2 regions of the Brucella sp. BE17 genome follow, and region 2 is predicted to be linked to the other one. Evidence: riboswitches for the same ligand, from Rfam matches in the RefSeq annotation. Region 2 holds a riboswitch; the other holds the start of a gene.

Region 1 (7,841 bases), on a different replicon from region 2:
TGCGTTGCCCGCATAGGCGGGTGCCTTCCACATCCTATCGGAGAGACTGCCATGAAATTGTCCCGAATTGTCCCGGTTGCTATCATTCTTTGTGCATTCACTCTGGCTTCTTGTGCCAATACCGTCCGTGGCGTCGGGCGAGACGTCAAGGGAACGGCCAATGCCGTTGAAGAGAGCGTTCAGTAAATCTTTTCTTTCAAAAGGCTCGGATCATATCCGGGCCTTTTTTTAAATATTGCATTCGCTTGAAGTGCCGACCCGATTGAAACCGATCGGTATATCCTGCCCTTTTATTTCGAGAAAAATATATCGCCCTCATTCCACTCCAGTCGGATTATGCTTTAATTCACAAAGAAATAGCTAACCGCTATGTGCCTGTCTGGCCATGTCCGATAGGCTATGTCTGCTGTTTTAATGCCATTTGCCGGTACGCCTATATGCGTACGCTCTAGAAGCGCGGCGATCTCTTCATTCGGCGTCTGCTCGCCAAACCACATGACCAGCACCGGCAGTGTGACATGGTCTGCAGCGTCGGGCGTTTCTGAATGAACGACACGAATCGATGGATCGAACAGGCGGAAATTGCCGGGAATTTGCGGCTTGTCGGTCAGGATTGTCCGGAAGGAACCCTGCGCTTCGATTTCCGTATAAAGCTGGCGATAATCGAGCTGACCATAAGGCGGCGCACTGGATCCATAGACGAGATAATAGCTAAGAACCGGTGGTACGAGAAGCGCGGTCACTGCGCCGACGACCGCAAAATCGATCAAGGCACGTTCACCTGTCCTATAACGCGCCAACCCACAGGCAAGGGCGGCAGGGGCAAGAAACAATACCGGTTGCAGCCAGCGATCTTTGACGTCATTGGCACCGCTTATGATCACTCCGAGACAGACCATTGCCAGACCGATGATCATCAGTCGGCGCATGAAGGTTTCGCCGGTCGTAAAGGCCGTGACTGGAACGGTGCTCTTGCGCAAATGGATGAGCGCAATGACCGCGGTCACAACAAGGACCAGGATCGAGAAAAGGAAGGCGGCCTGAATAAACCCTCCGACGCCATTGAGGCGGTCGAAAAGCAGGTTTCCGGTCGCTCCCATCTGAAGCTTGCCAGAGCGGGCGATGACGCTTGAACTGTGATCGAGCATCCACAACGCTGTTGGTGTTGTGCAAAGCGCGAAGGCAATGACGGTTACGCCCGACAGTTTTGAGAGCAGTACCGCCCGGTATTGTGCAACCGATAGACCAGTCACCACGATCATGATCAGGAAGAAGGATGCGTTCAGCTTGCCGAGCAGCGCTGCGGCCATTGCCACGCCAAGGGCTGCGGCGGAAACGGTTCCGCGTTTGCGCATATGCCAGGCGAAAGCCAGAAAGGTCCATCCGCAACCGGCCGTTCCTGCGACCGAATGGGTGAGTGCGCGCTGGGATTCCCAGCCGATCTGTGGAATGAGGAACAGACCCAGCATACCCGCAGAGGCAACGGCTCTTGAAAATCCCAGCAGCCGCATGCCGCCATAGACGCTCAGGAAAAGGCTTGCCAGCATGCCGAACTTGACGATCTGAAGCGTCAGCATGGAGGTGCCGAGCACGGATGCCGCAAAATTGCTTATCCATGTATAGAGCGGAGGTTGCGAGCCGCCATAGCCCCAGTCGAGATAACCAATATTTGCCAATTGTTCCGCATCATCAAGCCCCGCGCCATTGGACACGAAAGTGACCAGAAGCGTCTGAAAGATAAAATAGGCGAGAACGAAAAGGACTGCCCAAGGCAGACCGAAATATTGCTTGTCAGCGGCGTCGCGGCTGGGTTCGATAGCAGTCAAGCGTGATTGTCCCGGGCAATGGAAGAAATAAAAATACATGTGGCACTACTTTTCATAAGCGCACTGAACTTTCAATTGAACTTGCAGCAATTCACGCAAATAAACTGGGATTCCTGTAAACTTATGGTGACGGTTAAAACCGCGCGGCCTTTCGGTGCACGGTTTTACCAGATTACGCATGGTGTTCCTGCCGAAAGATACGCGGGCAGGAGATACATAAGCTCCGGTACGCAGTACCAGATCCGGAGCAACGAGAAGGTGTAAAGCCGTCTCGTGCTTCTTTCTAGCCCAACATCGTTACCGTAGAGTTAGCGAAGGATTAAGCAAATCTAAACAAGCGGGATTTTTTGACGATTACTGCAATTATTTGTTTTTTGATTTTGCCCTCAGATGGTCTCTGATGCCAGAGAAGTCTTCTTCGCCATGGCCTTGTGCTTGGAACAGCGAATATATTTCTTCCGCATGGGCGCCGAGGGGTGTTCGTGTCTCCGTACTTCTGGCTGCCTCCTGCGAAAGCCGGAGGTCTTTCAACATCAGCGCTGCTGCAAAGCCTGGTTTGTAGTCACGATTAGCGGGAGACGATGGAACAGGCCCAGGCACGGGGCAATATGTCGTCAGCGACCAGCATTGGCCTGATGAGGTGGACGCCACGTCGAACAGCGCCTGATGCGACAAGCCAAGCTTTTCGGCCAGCACGAAAGCCTCGCTCACGCCGATCATCGATATACCCAAGATCATATTGTTGCAGATTTTTGCCGCTTGTCCCGCACCGTCAGCACCGCAATGCACGATCTTTCCGGCCATGGGCCTGAGAAGCGGTTCGGCGCGCGCGAAGGCTTTTTCGCTGCCGCCCGCCATGAAAGTCAGTGTGCCCGCCACAGCCCCGCCTGTTCCACCCGATACGGGCGCATCAATGGATAGATGCCCTTGGCTTTTAGCCAGTTCATGCGCCTCACGAGCCGATGCGACGTCTATGGTGGAGCAATCGATAAAAAGCGTATCTTTTCGGGCTTTGGGTACAGTGTCTTCGTAAACCGACAGAACATGCTTGCCCGCAGGCAGCATGGTGATAATTGCTTCGACATCGGCGACTGCATCCGCAGCACTATCGGCGATTTCCAGCCCGTTGGCTCTGGCTTCCTCCAGATGTTGCGGTAAGAGATCGAAGCCGCGCACAATATGACCACTCTTCACCAGATTGGCGGCCATCGGACCACCCATATTGCCGAGGCCAATGAATGCAAGTGTCGCCATGACACAGTCCTTCCTTTTGCTTTCAGCGTCCGATCATGTGCCTTGCGATGATCACCCGCATGATCTCATTGGTGCCTTCCAGAATCTGGTGCACCCGCAGATCGCGAACCAGCTTTTCCACGCCGTAGTCGTGCAAATAGCCGTAACCGCCCAATAGCTGGAGCGCCTCGTTTGCGACATGAAATCCGGTATCAGTAACGAAACGTTTGGCCATGGCCGACCATTTTCCCGCGTCATGCGCCTTGCGGGTCAACTTATTTGCTGCCGTATAAAGAAGCAGTCGTGCTGCGCAGAGTTCGGTCTCCATGTCAGCGAGACGGAATTGTAAGGCCTGAAACTGGTCAAGTGTCTGTCCGAACGCCTTGCGCTCGCTGCAATATTGGAGCGCCTTATCAAGGGATGATTGTGCGCCGCCCAGAGAACAGGCGGCAATATTGAGGCGACCACCGTCAAGACCTGCCATGGCGATTTTAAAGCCATCGCCTTCATCACCAAGAAGGTTTTCGACGCTCACGCGGCAATTCTCGAACGTGACGCTGCGCGTTGGCTGCATATTCCAGCCCATCTTGTGCTCGTTGACACCAAACGACAGGCCTGGTGCGTCCTTTGGCACAAGAAGGGTCGAAATGCCTTTGGGGCCGTCCTCGCCGGTACGAACCATTGTGACATACACATCGGTTGCACCCGCACCCGAAATAAACTGTTTGATGCCGTTGATGATGTAATGATCGCCGTCCCTCTCTGCGTGGGTTCTGAGCGCGGCTGCATCAGAACCTGAACCGGGCTCTGTCAGACAATAGCTTGCAAGCCATTCCATAGAGCTCAGCCTGGGCAGAAATGTCTGGCGCTGGTTTTCGGTGCCAAAATGATCGATCATCGATGCTGTCATATTATGAATGGAGATGAAGGCCGAAAAAGCCGGGCACGCGTAAGCGAGCGCTTCAAAAATCAAGACGGCATCAAAACGCGTCAGTGCACAGCCACCGACATCGTCGCGCACGTAAATGCCGCCCATGCCAAGCGGGCCGGTTTCGCGGATGGCATCGAGCGGAAAATACTTATCGCGATCCCATTGAAGCGCGTGCGGCGCAATGCGATCTTCGGCAAATTCCCGTGCCATGTCCTGAATGGCCCGCTGATCCTCGTTTAACTCAAATTGGTTGTGGTGGGCCTCATCCATGGTTTCCTCCCTATGAACATCGCGCCTCCATATACAAATAGATCACAGCCGCGCCCAACTGCCAACGCGGCAGTGAAATAATGTTGCTCAATTCTGCAACAATCTGTTGTGCGTTTTTACATATAAGATTTCGCAAGGTGCTGTCATTGCAAGCGGCCAAGACTTCCGCTAGGCACAACGCATGGCACGCGCGATCATGTTTCAGGGGACGGGTTCGGATGTCGGCAAGAGTGTTCTTGTCGCGGGGCTTTGCCGTGCGGCGCGCAATCGCGGATTGAAGGTGCGCCCTTTCAAGCCGCAGAACATGTCGAACAATGCTGCTGTCAGTGATGACGGCGGAGAGATTGGTCGTGCGCAATGGCTGCAAGCCTTGGCATGTGGTGTGCCCTCGTCGGTGCATATGAACCCGGTTCTGCTTAAACCCCAAACCGACATGGGCAGTCAGATTGTCGTGCATGGAAAAGTGTATGGCGAGGCACGTGGACGCTATTACCAGCAATTAAAGCCGCAATTGATGCAAGCGGTCTTGCAATCCTTCGCACATGTCAGTCAGCACGCCGATCTGGTGCTGGTGGAAGGGGCTGGTTCTCCTGCCGAGATCAATCTGCGTGCAGGCGACATTGCCAATATGGGATTTGCAACGCGCGCGAATGTGCCGGTTGTCCTTATCGGCGATATCGACAGAGGCGGGGTCATTGCCTCGCTGGTCGGTACGCATACAATCCTTACGCAGGAAGACCGTGCCATGGTGCGCGGCTTTCTCATCAATAAGTTTCGCGGCGACATTTCGCTGTTTGATGACGGGCTTGCAGCAATCACGGATTTTACCGGTTGGCGCTCTTTCGGGGTGGTGCCTTGGCTGAAGGCCGTATCACGGCTTCCGGCGGAAGATTCGGTTGTGCTGGAACGAGCTGTGCGCGGTGAAGGGAAAAGTTTCAAGGTGGCCGTGCCCATGCTGCCGAGGATCGCCAATTTCGACGATCTGGATCCGCTGAAAGCCGAACCACAGGTCGAGGTGGTCATGGTGCCGCCGGGGCAGGCTTTGCCGCAGGATGCAGGTCTTGTTATCCTGCCGGGAACAAAATCCACGATTGCCGATCTTTGTGCCTTTCGAGAGAACGGCTGGGACCGTGATCTGGAAATGCATGTACGGCGGGGCGGCCATGTGCTGGGTATTTGCGGCGGGTTTCAGATGCTGGGCAATCGGATCAGCGATCCAGATGGCATCGAGGGACAAACATGCGAGGTCAATGGATTGGGGCTGCTTGACGTGGAAACAGTCATGGAGCCGGAAAAGATCGTGCGCAACGTCACGGCGACCTCGCTTTTCCTTAATGCACCGATCGAGGGGTATGAAATCCACATTGGTCGTAGCACCGGCCCTGATGCAGCGCGCCCCTTTTCTCGCATTGGCAATCATGACGATGGCGCAGTTGCTGCGGATGGCCGGATTATGGGAACTTATCTGCACGGCGTGTTCGGTTCTGATCAATTCCGGCAAAAGTTTCTGGCAAGGCTGGGCCTGCGCGGCTCAGGCGAGAACTACCGCGCCAGTGTTGAAACGGCGCTTGATGAGCTGGCTCAAGAACTGGAAGCCTGTCTTGATATCGATGCCTTATTTTCGCTTCCATAGTCACTTTCTGGCTCGCGCTCAGGTCTTTGCCCAGGCGTGCTTGGTCAGGGCTGACAATGTGCAGTGGGCGCGCCCCGCACGCGCCAACTGATAGAGTTTGGCGAAACGCGGGGACGCTGGTGGTTGGTGTGATGCTCTATCGTCAGGCCAATTGACGCCGCTCTGGCAGAAGCCTAATGTTTGATCATGCGACAGGTTTTGCCGGGATGAGAGTCCCGGCAATGCGAAAAGGGAATGCGACGGACGGACCCAAGCCGGGCGTCTTTATCGCAGCCGACCCCGCGACTGTAGAGCGGAGAGGGATGAAACAGGCCGGGCAACCGGCAGCCACTGGAAACCATAATTTCCGGGAAGGTGTTTTACTCCTTACGACCCGTGAGCCAGGAGACCTGCCTGTTGCGTGAAGGACATCATGTCCGCACCCGATGGGAGGTTTTCCCTGCTGCCTGCACGGAGGTTGTCATGGCTGCGCGTAACGAAAATTCACTCAGTACTACACTCCCTTTGCCCCTTGCCACCCGTCTTGTGACGGCCTCGTTGTCGCTTCTGCTCGGAGCCTTCCTGATCTACGGTGTTGGACTGGCGCATTCCGACACGCTGCACGATTCGGCACATGACACGCGTCATGCCTATGGGTTTCCCTGCCACTGATCTGGGCCATAAGGCTCTGCTGTTTTCACAAACTGGGAATTGAAAAACGCTCAATGGTGGACGGCCATTGGAGCGGGTTTTCTGTTGAGGGACAAAAATGTTGATTCGTTATTTATTGGCCACGCTTGCCGCAGGCCTGCTGGCAGGGGTTCTGGTGACGCCTGTCATGTATCTCAAAACCGTGCCGCTGATTCTTGAGGCAGAAACTTACGAAGATGCTGGGGGCGGGCATAGTCATACAGAAGCAGACGCTGCGCCGCACGACCATGATGAGGTGGCAGCAAATGAGGAAGAGGGGGCCGAGCTGCCTTTTGGACGCCTCGGAAATACCTTGCTCGCCAATCTCGTTGCAGGCGCGGGCTTTGCCCTGTTGCTCGGAGGTACAGCACTTCTGGCTGGTCGCCGCATCACGGTGCGAAACGGCATTTACTGGGGTGTTGCCGGTTTTTTTGCTGTGGCGTTCCTGCCGGCGCTCGGCCTTTCGCCGGAACTGCCAGCAATGCCTGCCGCAGAGCTTGCGACGCGGCAGCTCTGGTGGCTGGTGACGGTGCTGTTCAGCGGAATCGGTCTTTACCTTATCGTATTGCGATCCGAAATCTGGGCAAGAATCGCGGGTCTAGCGCTCATTATTGCGCCGCATCTTTATGGTGCGCCGCACCCGCATGACATTGCATCGCCCGTTCCCGCCTTGCTTGCGTCGCAATATGCGGTTTCCTCGCTTGCAACCAACCTGTTTCTGTGGGCAGTGATTGGTCTGGCACTGGGCTGGTTCATCCAGACCTACGCATCAACGGAAATCGAAGGCTGAAACCATGGCTCCGCCGCGAACTGAATTTGCAAAAATCACTTTCGTTCTTGGCGGAGCGCGTTCGGGGAAATCGTCTTTTGCCGAGAAGAAGGTTGAAGCCTCCGGGCTTCAGCCCGTTTATCTCGCAACCGGACGCGCATTTGATGGCGAAATGGAAAACCGTATTGCCATTCATCGCGACCGTCGCGGGTCCCAATGGCAGACGGTAGAAGAGCCGCTTGATCTTGTCGGTGCGCTGGAAAAAAACATGGGTCACGACCGCTTTGTGCTGGTCGATTGCCTTACACTGTGGATCACCAATCTGATGATGGCCGAGCTTGATATTGCGGCTGAAACGCACAAACTGGCGGCAAGCTTGCGCAAGCTTGTCAGTCCCGTGATTCTGGTTTCCAACGAAGTCGGGCTTGGCATCGTGCCGGAAAACCGCATGGCGCGAGAATTTCGAGATTTCGCGGGTTTTGCGCATCAGGCGGTAGCATCGGTTGCGGA
Region 2 (7,841 bases):
TCGCCCGACCGTCGATATAAACGGCATTACCGGTGGCAATCAGGGACCGGGTGAACGCTCCGTCCTGCCGGGGGCGGCAACCACACGGCTGTCCTTCCGGCTGGTCGCCGGCCAAACGCCAGAAATGATCCGCCAGCGGTTCCGCAGCCATGTCGAACGGATGGTGCCGGAGAGTTGCCATGTCGAGTTCGAGGGCCAGGGCGGCAGTTCCGCAGTCATACTGTCGCAGCACAGCCCCTATTTAAAGGCTGCGACCCGGGGGCTTGAGAAGGAATGGGAAACGCCGGTCATTCTACGCGGTACAGGTGGCGCCATCCCCTTGGTCGAACAGCTCAGCGAGGCCTTGCAAACGGAATGCGTGGTTATCGGCTTTATTCTGCCTAGCGATGCTATCCACGCTCCTGATGAGCGCTACGATAGTGAGCGCCTTCGCCGCGGCGCAAGAAGCTGGGTCAGGATCTTCGAAGAGATACGGGCGCGGTTCCAAGTCGGGCCTAGGTGTTCAGTCCCCGCATCTGGTGTATCGGATTTAGGATGAAGCGATCTGGCTCTGAGGTCCAGACGTTATAGATGTATCCTCCTGGCCCAGCATCAATGTATAGACACAGAAGTGGCTTGTGTTTTCAAAAGCATGAAAACACAAGCTTTCAAGATTAACGCAGAAAACAAGTGTCGTTTGCGTACTGCTGACGCTCAAGACCACCGAAGCGGTGGTCTAGCATGTTCATGTCTGACTCCCGCTGCTCGGCCAGAACTAGGCCGAAAGCTCTCTTCTGATGATTTCTGCACCTGCACTTAAAGCGTCCAGTTTGCCTCGAGCTACTTTCCGAGGTAGCGGAGCCATCCCGCAATTGGTGCATGGATAGAGCTTGTCGGCATCAACGAACCGAAGTGCCTTTCGCAAAGTGCTGGCGACTTCCTCCGGAGTTTCAACCGTTTGAGTTGCGACGTCGATGGCCCCTACCATCACCTTTTTGCCTCGAAGGAGTTCAATAAGGTCAATGGGAACATGCGAGTTCTGACACTCTAGCGAGATCAGGTCGATATTCGACTTTTGTAGTTTGGGGAAGGATTCCTCATATTGACGCCACTCGGATCCCAGGGTCTTTTTCCAATCAGTGTTGGCCTTAATGCCATAGCCATAGCAAATATGGATGGCAGTTTCGCACTTAAGACCTTCAATTGCCCTCTCCAGGGTAGCGACACCCCAATCATTGACCTCATCAAAGAAGACGTTGAATGCCGGTTCGTCGAACTGGATGATATCGACGCCGGCAGCCTCCAGTTCCCGGGCTTCTTCATTGAGTATCCTTGCGAATTCCCACGCCAGTTTCTCACGGCTTTTATAATGGGCATCATAAAGCGTATCGATCATAGTCATAGGTCCCGGCAAGGCCCATTTGATAGGTTGCTGAGTTTGCTGACGTAAGAACTTAGCGTCTTCGACAAAAACCGGCTTTGGACGCGATACAGCGCCAACAACCGTCGGCACACTCGCATCGTAACGATTGCGGATTCTGACCGTTTCACGCTTTTCAAAGTCGACCCCGTCGAGGTGCTCAATAAACGTCGTTACAAAATGCTGGCGCGTTTGCTCGCCGTCACTGACGATATCAATGCCAGCCTGTTGTTGATCGTCCAAAGACAAGCGCAGAGCATCTTGCTTGCCCGCAATTAATTCATCATCCTGCAACTTCCAAGGCGACCAAAGTTTTTCAGGTTCTGCAAGCCAAGAAGGCTTTGGCAAACTGCCGGCGGTCGACGTAGGCAATAGTCTTTTCATGATAGGCAACCTTTTGTTTTGGCTCGTCAAAGGGTGTAGTTGGCAGACCACTGCTCAAGGACGGTCTTATACGGTTTAATGAAGTTCTCTTCAGCGAATTTTCCCTGCTCAACAGCAAGCCGGCCACGCTCTTCGCGATCATAGACCACGCGTGTTAGTGAATAGTCCTCATGCTTTAGACTTGGCTGAAAGCGATACCCAGCTACGGAATTGGCGTTGTAAATCTCAGGCCGATAGATTTTCTGAAAAGTTTCCATCGTGCTGATTGTGCCGATAAGCTCAAGATTAGTGTAGTCATTGAGGAGATCGCCAACAAAATAGAAAGCGAAAGGCGCAACACTGTTCGGCGGCATGAAGAAGCGAACCTGCAGCCCCATTTTTTGAAAGTACTGGTCCGTCGAAGATAATTCATTCTGCTGATATTCAACACCCAATACGGGATGGTGATTTCCAATGCGGTGATACGTCTTGCTGCTGGATGCACTCAAGCATATGACCGGCGGCTTACGAAAATGCTCTTTGTAAGCATGGGAATTGAGAAAACATTTGAACAGTTTTCCATGCAGATCGCCGAAGTCATCCGGAGCGCTGAATGCGGGGCGCCCCTTATTGTATTCGGGCAGCACGACGCTGAAGTCATAATCTCGAACATACGAAGAGAAATTATTCCCTACGATGCCTTCGACGCGTTGATTTGTCTTCCGATCGACGATATTCGTTTGCAAGATTTCAATCAGTGGGAAAGCATCCTGATTGTCTTCCGCATCAATATTCATCTCGACCGAAATGATTTCGAGTTCTACAGAATAACGATCGCCTTTGGGATTATCCCAATGCGCCAGAGCGTTGAAACGATTGTCAATCATCTTCAAGGTGTTACGGAGGTTCTCCTGGCGGTTCTCCCCTCTGGCCAAATTAGCGAAATTCGTCGTGATACGCGTATTGTCTGCGGGATGATAGTTCTCATCAAAACGATGGCTCTTGAGGCAGAACGTAAAAGCGTGACGCATCGCGATCCGCTGGCGATCGACGGCTGGCTTGCCCTTGGTGGCGACTGAAATTGCAGTTTGAGACATGGCTCACCCCGATGAGTTGGGGGCATGGGTCAGCGAACTCATAGCGATACATACCGCTACGCGGCCTTCGCTACGGCACACCGGGACACCCCGCCCGTGGACGTTATTTCACCAAGGCAGGTCTCCTGGCTCACGGCTATTGCTCTGGTCCGTCTTCCCAGGAAAAACCCCAGTGACATTGTGGACATAAGCTTGCCGCTTACAGTTGCGGGGGCAGCGCCGGCTTTCCCGAATGGGACGGGGCACCGACTTCCCTCTTAGCCCCGGCGTGTCGCAAACGACCACCGGAGAACCTAGGCATGGTGAACTTCCAGCATCTGACGCAGATTGTCAAGAGAACATAAAGAAATGTTTATATCTTTAAGTCATATATGATAATGTCAAATTATTCTGTATATGAAATTTTCATCCGCTTCCCGGCCCCTCATTGCCTAAATCCGGAGCTGTCCCACGACTATAGGCGGCGAGCCGACACGATATGCCACTGGCGCACAGCACGCATGGAAAGCGAAAAACAGATAACCCGCCCGGACCGCTCGCCTATTCTGGCCGCTGGCGGCGTGTCGGGAGCATATTTCCGCAAGGGTGATACCGTCGCTTCGTACATTGATTGGTACGGAAGGTTTGTTCTTTATATTCGGCCGCCAAGGCTGCTGATGCCCAAAGGTAGGTCGCGATGATGAAAGTTTAGAGCCGCAAATTGGCCGCCCCATGAGGAAAAATGCGCTTTAGCACTCCTGATCGTCTTTTAGGAAGTAGATGTCTGCGGCACAGATTTCTGTCTCATCTTCGCTTCCTTTGATGGAGCTATAATGAGCCGAAAATCCTCTTCTTAACTAAATCAATTTCGTCTCAAGGGTGATGCTCCGCCACAGTCTCTACAATAAACCAAAATAGAAACATTCAGCGTGCCGTATGGTAGCGTGCACATTCTACGGAGTTTGCGATGATGATTTTTAGCCTGCTGCCATATCGCGGCGCCAATCTTACCGGCACTGTAATATGGTTGAGATGGTCACCCATTCGCCGCGAGAACCGGGCAGGCCGTCGTCCACATCCAGTCTAACTTAAAACGGCAAACAGCAATTCAAGCTGCCAGCGCCTTTGCGTTTCACCATCCTCTAGCCTCATTTCTCATTGGGCGCTCAGATAACCACAATCTCGCCTCTGCTATCGCATGTGGCGCTGGGTGTCGTCACGGGACCGGCATAACCAGCCGGATAGCTGATCGTTACACCGGGCTTAGCGACAAAAATGTAAGGCCGTCATCAAGCGCAGCCAAGACATAGACTTTCATACCTACTTAACAAAATTGGAACGATCATAGGCCTTACGAGTTCAATAAGTGAACATTCATGCAGAGAGGAGAATTGTAATGGTCAAAACTACACTTCTGACAGCGGCGTGTGCACTCGTAATAAGCGTGCCAGCACTTGCGCAAACGGCGTCGCCGGATACCGCACCGATGCCAGCGACAGAGGCACCAGCCCAACAGGAAATGCCCGTTGCCACCAAGAACATGTTCGGTGCAGCATCAACAGAGGGCGCTGAGGCAAATACAATTGGCTTCTTAGAAGCAAAAGATGGGCAGGTTCTGGTATCCAGCTTCATTGGTCAAAGCGTTTATGAAAGTGACGCCACCGACGCTCAGTCAATCGGCAAACTCAATGATCTGATAATAAGCACTGAAGGCAAAGTCGAAGCCGCTGTTATCGGTGTTGGCGGGTTCCTTGGTATCGGCGAAAAAGACGTCGCCGTTAGCCCAGACGTCATGCAACTCGCTACGCGTAGCGATGGCAACACATGGCTGGTTCTAACCACATCTAAGGAGCAGTTGGATAGCGCTCCTGAGTTTGACCGGTCGAAGCACTTTCCGCAGGGTGTCGCAGACCCCAATGCCGCAAACGAACCTGAAGCAACCGCACCTGAAACACCTGCAACCGGCACAACGACGCCTGCTCCTGCACAGTAGACAGTAGATTTCCTGACTTACAACTCAATGGCGCATGAGCGCCATTGAGTATTACTAAACCTTAAACGACAAATATTTACCGATTAAATACCTGTAGAGAATACAAATATGGTTACCTCTACCATCTCAAAAAATGCAAGTCGAGTATAGCACACGCATGCTGATGCAGAGGCTGAGCTGGTCAAGGCTTACGTGCATACGCCGGTTATTGCTCACTGTCACCATCTGCTCGCCCAGCTTGCCGAATGCGGGTCGATGGGGAAATATGGGGGCAAGCTGTCGCGGCACTGTCTGACTGGGAAAAGGCGGCGCTAACCATGGCCGCTGATGGTAAAACTGGAAATTATGAACGGCCTGGTTGTCATTTGGCTAAAAATATTTCTGCTGTAAAGGCGGAAACAATCACTGATTGCCGCCAGTGATAATCTTGCGCAAGCAATAAAAAAAGCTTCAACTCAGAGTCTATACTCCACATAATTATCATTCAGGTGTATCAAAGAGTTGCAGTGAAAATACGCGACCCAGGTTTTGTGGCGGCCCGGCTTATTAGCTCGGCGTCACCGCTGAACCCGGTAAATAATGGCGAGGCAGGAAATTGTTGCCCTGTGAAGGTTGCTGTTCGTTGCAAGCCTTAAAAAAAATGCAGTATCGTTATGCACACGAGTGCGACCTACCTGCATAATTAGCAGGAACAATCTGTCACATTGTGGTCGGGACCGACTAAACCGGCGCGATAGGCTTGGGCTCGGCCGTTACGATTGCCGCATGCGGCTCGCATGCGCCTGGCAACTCCATAGACGTAAAGAAGATTGTCGGCGATTACGTCAACGCCTGCACCCTGCACATCAAAGCAACGTCTGCCGAAGCTCACCGGATCGTGGTCGCCAGAGCAGTAGACATTACCTGCACAACGCGCGAGCTGGTGCTCACCCCCAATGATGCGGCCAGCTGGGATATCTTGAACGAGCCCTATAATATTATCGAAAAGCAGAGTGCGGGGAGTGTGGTGGCTCGGTTCGACACCCCCTACATGCAAGAACCTGCTCTTGCTTGATGCGCTGATGGCTTATGACGCAATCGATTTTGGCGGAACGGGTCGGAGTGATGGGAATTTTGCGATTTTCCATTGTCCGCTCCATCAGGCCGACGGGCCAGCATTCTGGTTAAGGAAACCTGCCTCGGCCCTGGCGATGATAGCGCGGCGTTCAATGGTGTTGGAATAAATCCATTAACCGTTACGATCCTCGAAATAGGGCTTAGTAACCTACGGATACCCTATCTCTCCGTTGTTTGGGATTTTAATGACCAGTTAGAATTAATTCTGCATGCACCAGCTTGCATAAACTAAAATTCGGCAACCTTACCCCATGCGCTACGATTCAACCGTTCAGGTTTGTACGGACTCGGATCAACAATCGGTTTTCTTCCCAAAATCAGGTCTGCAATCATATGTCCTGCGCCAGGGCCGATGCCGAAACCATGGCCACTGAAACCTGCAGCCAGAATGAAGCCCGGAACGGCTTCGACCTCACCAATCGCCGGTACACCGTCCGGCGTGCTGTCGATATAACCCGCCCATCGGTTGGCAATCGGTATTCTTGCAAGCTCTGGCAGCAGGTCGCTCGCTCTTTTATATGTCAGGCTAATCTGCCCCTCATCCGGCTTGGGATTGAGAATGCGGTTTCGTTCCATCGGTGTGATCTTATCGAGCGACCATTTTTTCAGCAATTCGTGGCCAGAGCACCAGCCCTGAATGCCCCCCGGCGCAAGACTTCGCCAGCGACGCGTGAACATAGGTATGAATTCGCGGCTGAAACGCAATTGCTGCGGCGTTACATCGACACGAGCCTTTCCGCTGATCGCAAGCGTATAACCGCCATCATAGCGCCGCGTGAGCGACACCTGCGAAGTATGCAATGCATCCGGCAGGCCAACGGCACCCGGCGCAACGGATAAGATCGACGCACGGACCGCAGCCTGTGGAAACCGAATGTCAAGCTGATTGCAGAAGGACGATGCCCATGCGCCTCCCGCCATCACCACGGTTTTCGTCTTAATAGTGCCTGCTTCGGTCACAACACCGCTAACGTGTCCCCCGCTCAGTTCAAGACCGCGCGCTGCACAGTCCTGATGAACGCTGCCGCCTGCGGCCATGATACCACGTGCAACGACAGGAACCGCGCGTGAAGGATCAGCAACACCGTCAGTCGGTGAGAAAACGCCACCTTTCCAGCTGCGCCCGGTCGCTTTACCGCACTCTGCCGCTTCCGTTGCGCTCAACATATTTGTGGTGACACCAACAGTTTTTGCAAAATCACCCCAGCGCGCCCAGCCCGCAATCTCCGCTTCGTCCTGCGACAGATAAAGAAGACCGCAACGACGAAAACCAGGATCTTCACCCGTTTCCTCTGCGATTTTATCCCAAAGCTCTAAGCTCCTGGTCGCCATCGGAAGCTCGCGAGCATCTCGATTTTGCTGGCGGCACCAGCCCCAGTTGCGGCTCGATTGTTCGGCTGCAATGCGGCCCTTTTCAATCAGTGTAACCTTCAGGCCACCGCGGGCGAGGTAATAGGCTGTAAACACTCCAACAACACCGCCGCCAATCACAACCACATCCGCTGCATCTGGTATAGATGGGCTGGTTTCAATGTGCATTAGCGGTGCAGACATGTGTGGAACTCCAGTGTTTTGCATATCCTAATACCAGCTGCGCCATGGAGTGCATCGGAGTTAGCATCTGCACAGAATTTCGTGTGGTTTGCTGTGGTTGCGACAGGTGATTATTGCGTACAAAGCATGCCTGCTTCGCTCGATCACTGAATTTGGAAAACCACCTATAGTGAGATTGCAGCTTGAAGCGAAAAAGATGATAATCTGATTTTAGAATACAGCGTAAGTGGTTTTGCAATGAAGCTCGACAAAATCGACATAAAAATTCTATCCGAAATGCAGAAAAATGGACGGATAACTAATGTCGAATTGGCAGAACTCGTCAATCTTTCACCCAGCC

What was found. Region 2 has a riboswitch for cobalamin ahead of AAIB41_RS13880 (DUF1852 domain-containing protein). Riboswitches for the same ligand answer to the same signal wherever they lie in the genome.
Region 1: another riboswitch for cobalamin. It lies ahead of AAIB41_RS05595 (CbtB-domain containing protein); the one in region 2 lies ahead of AAIB41_RS13880 (DUF1852 domain-containing protein).

What each region holds. Positions count from the first base shown of each region.
Region 1 is NZ_CP154467.1:1,139,875-1,147,715, reverse strand. Features, by position in the region: gene AAIB41_RS05620 (entericidin EcnAB) at 52-186, shown strand; gene AAIB41_RS05615 (glycosyl transferase) at 342-1,826, opposite strand; gene mmsB (3-hydroxyisobutyrate dehydrogenase) at 2,190-3,080, opposite strand; gene AAIB41_RS05605 (isobutyryl-CoA dehydrogenase) at 3,103-4,260, opposite strand; gene AAIB41_RS05600 (cobyric acid synthase) at 4,442-5,893, shown strand; cobalamin riboswitch at 6,070-6,305, shown strand; gene AAIB41_RS05595 (CbtB-domain containing protein) at 6,356-6,544, shown strand; gene AAIB41_RS05590 (CbtA family protein) at 6,642-7,352, shown strand; gene cobU (bifunctional adenosylcobinamide kinase/adenosylcobinamide-phosphate guanylyltransferase) at 7,357-7,841, shown strand, end outside.
Region 2 is NZ_CP154468.1:538,718-546,558, reverse strand. Features, by position in the region: gene AAIB41_RS13890 (M20/M25/M40 family metallo-hydrolase) at 1-538, shown strand, start outside; gene AAIB41_RS13885 (methionine synthase) at 755-1,783, opposite strand; gene AAIB41_RS13880 (DUF1852 domain-containing protein) at 1,810-2,793, opposite strand; cobalamin riboswitch at 2,957-3,171, opposite strand; gene AAIB41_RS13875 (PRC-barrel domain-containing protein) at 4,235-4,831, shown strand; gene AAIB41_RS13870 (hypothetical protein) at 5,571-5,885, shown strand; gene AAIB41_RS13865 (FAD-binding oxidoreductase) at 6,176-7,501, opposite strand; gene AAIB41_RS13860 (Lrp/AsnC family transcriptional regulator) at 7,739-7,841, shown strand, end outside.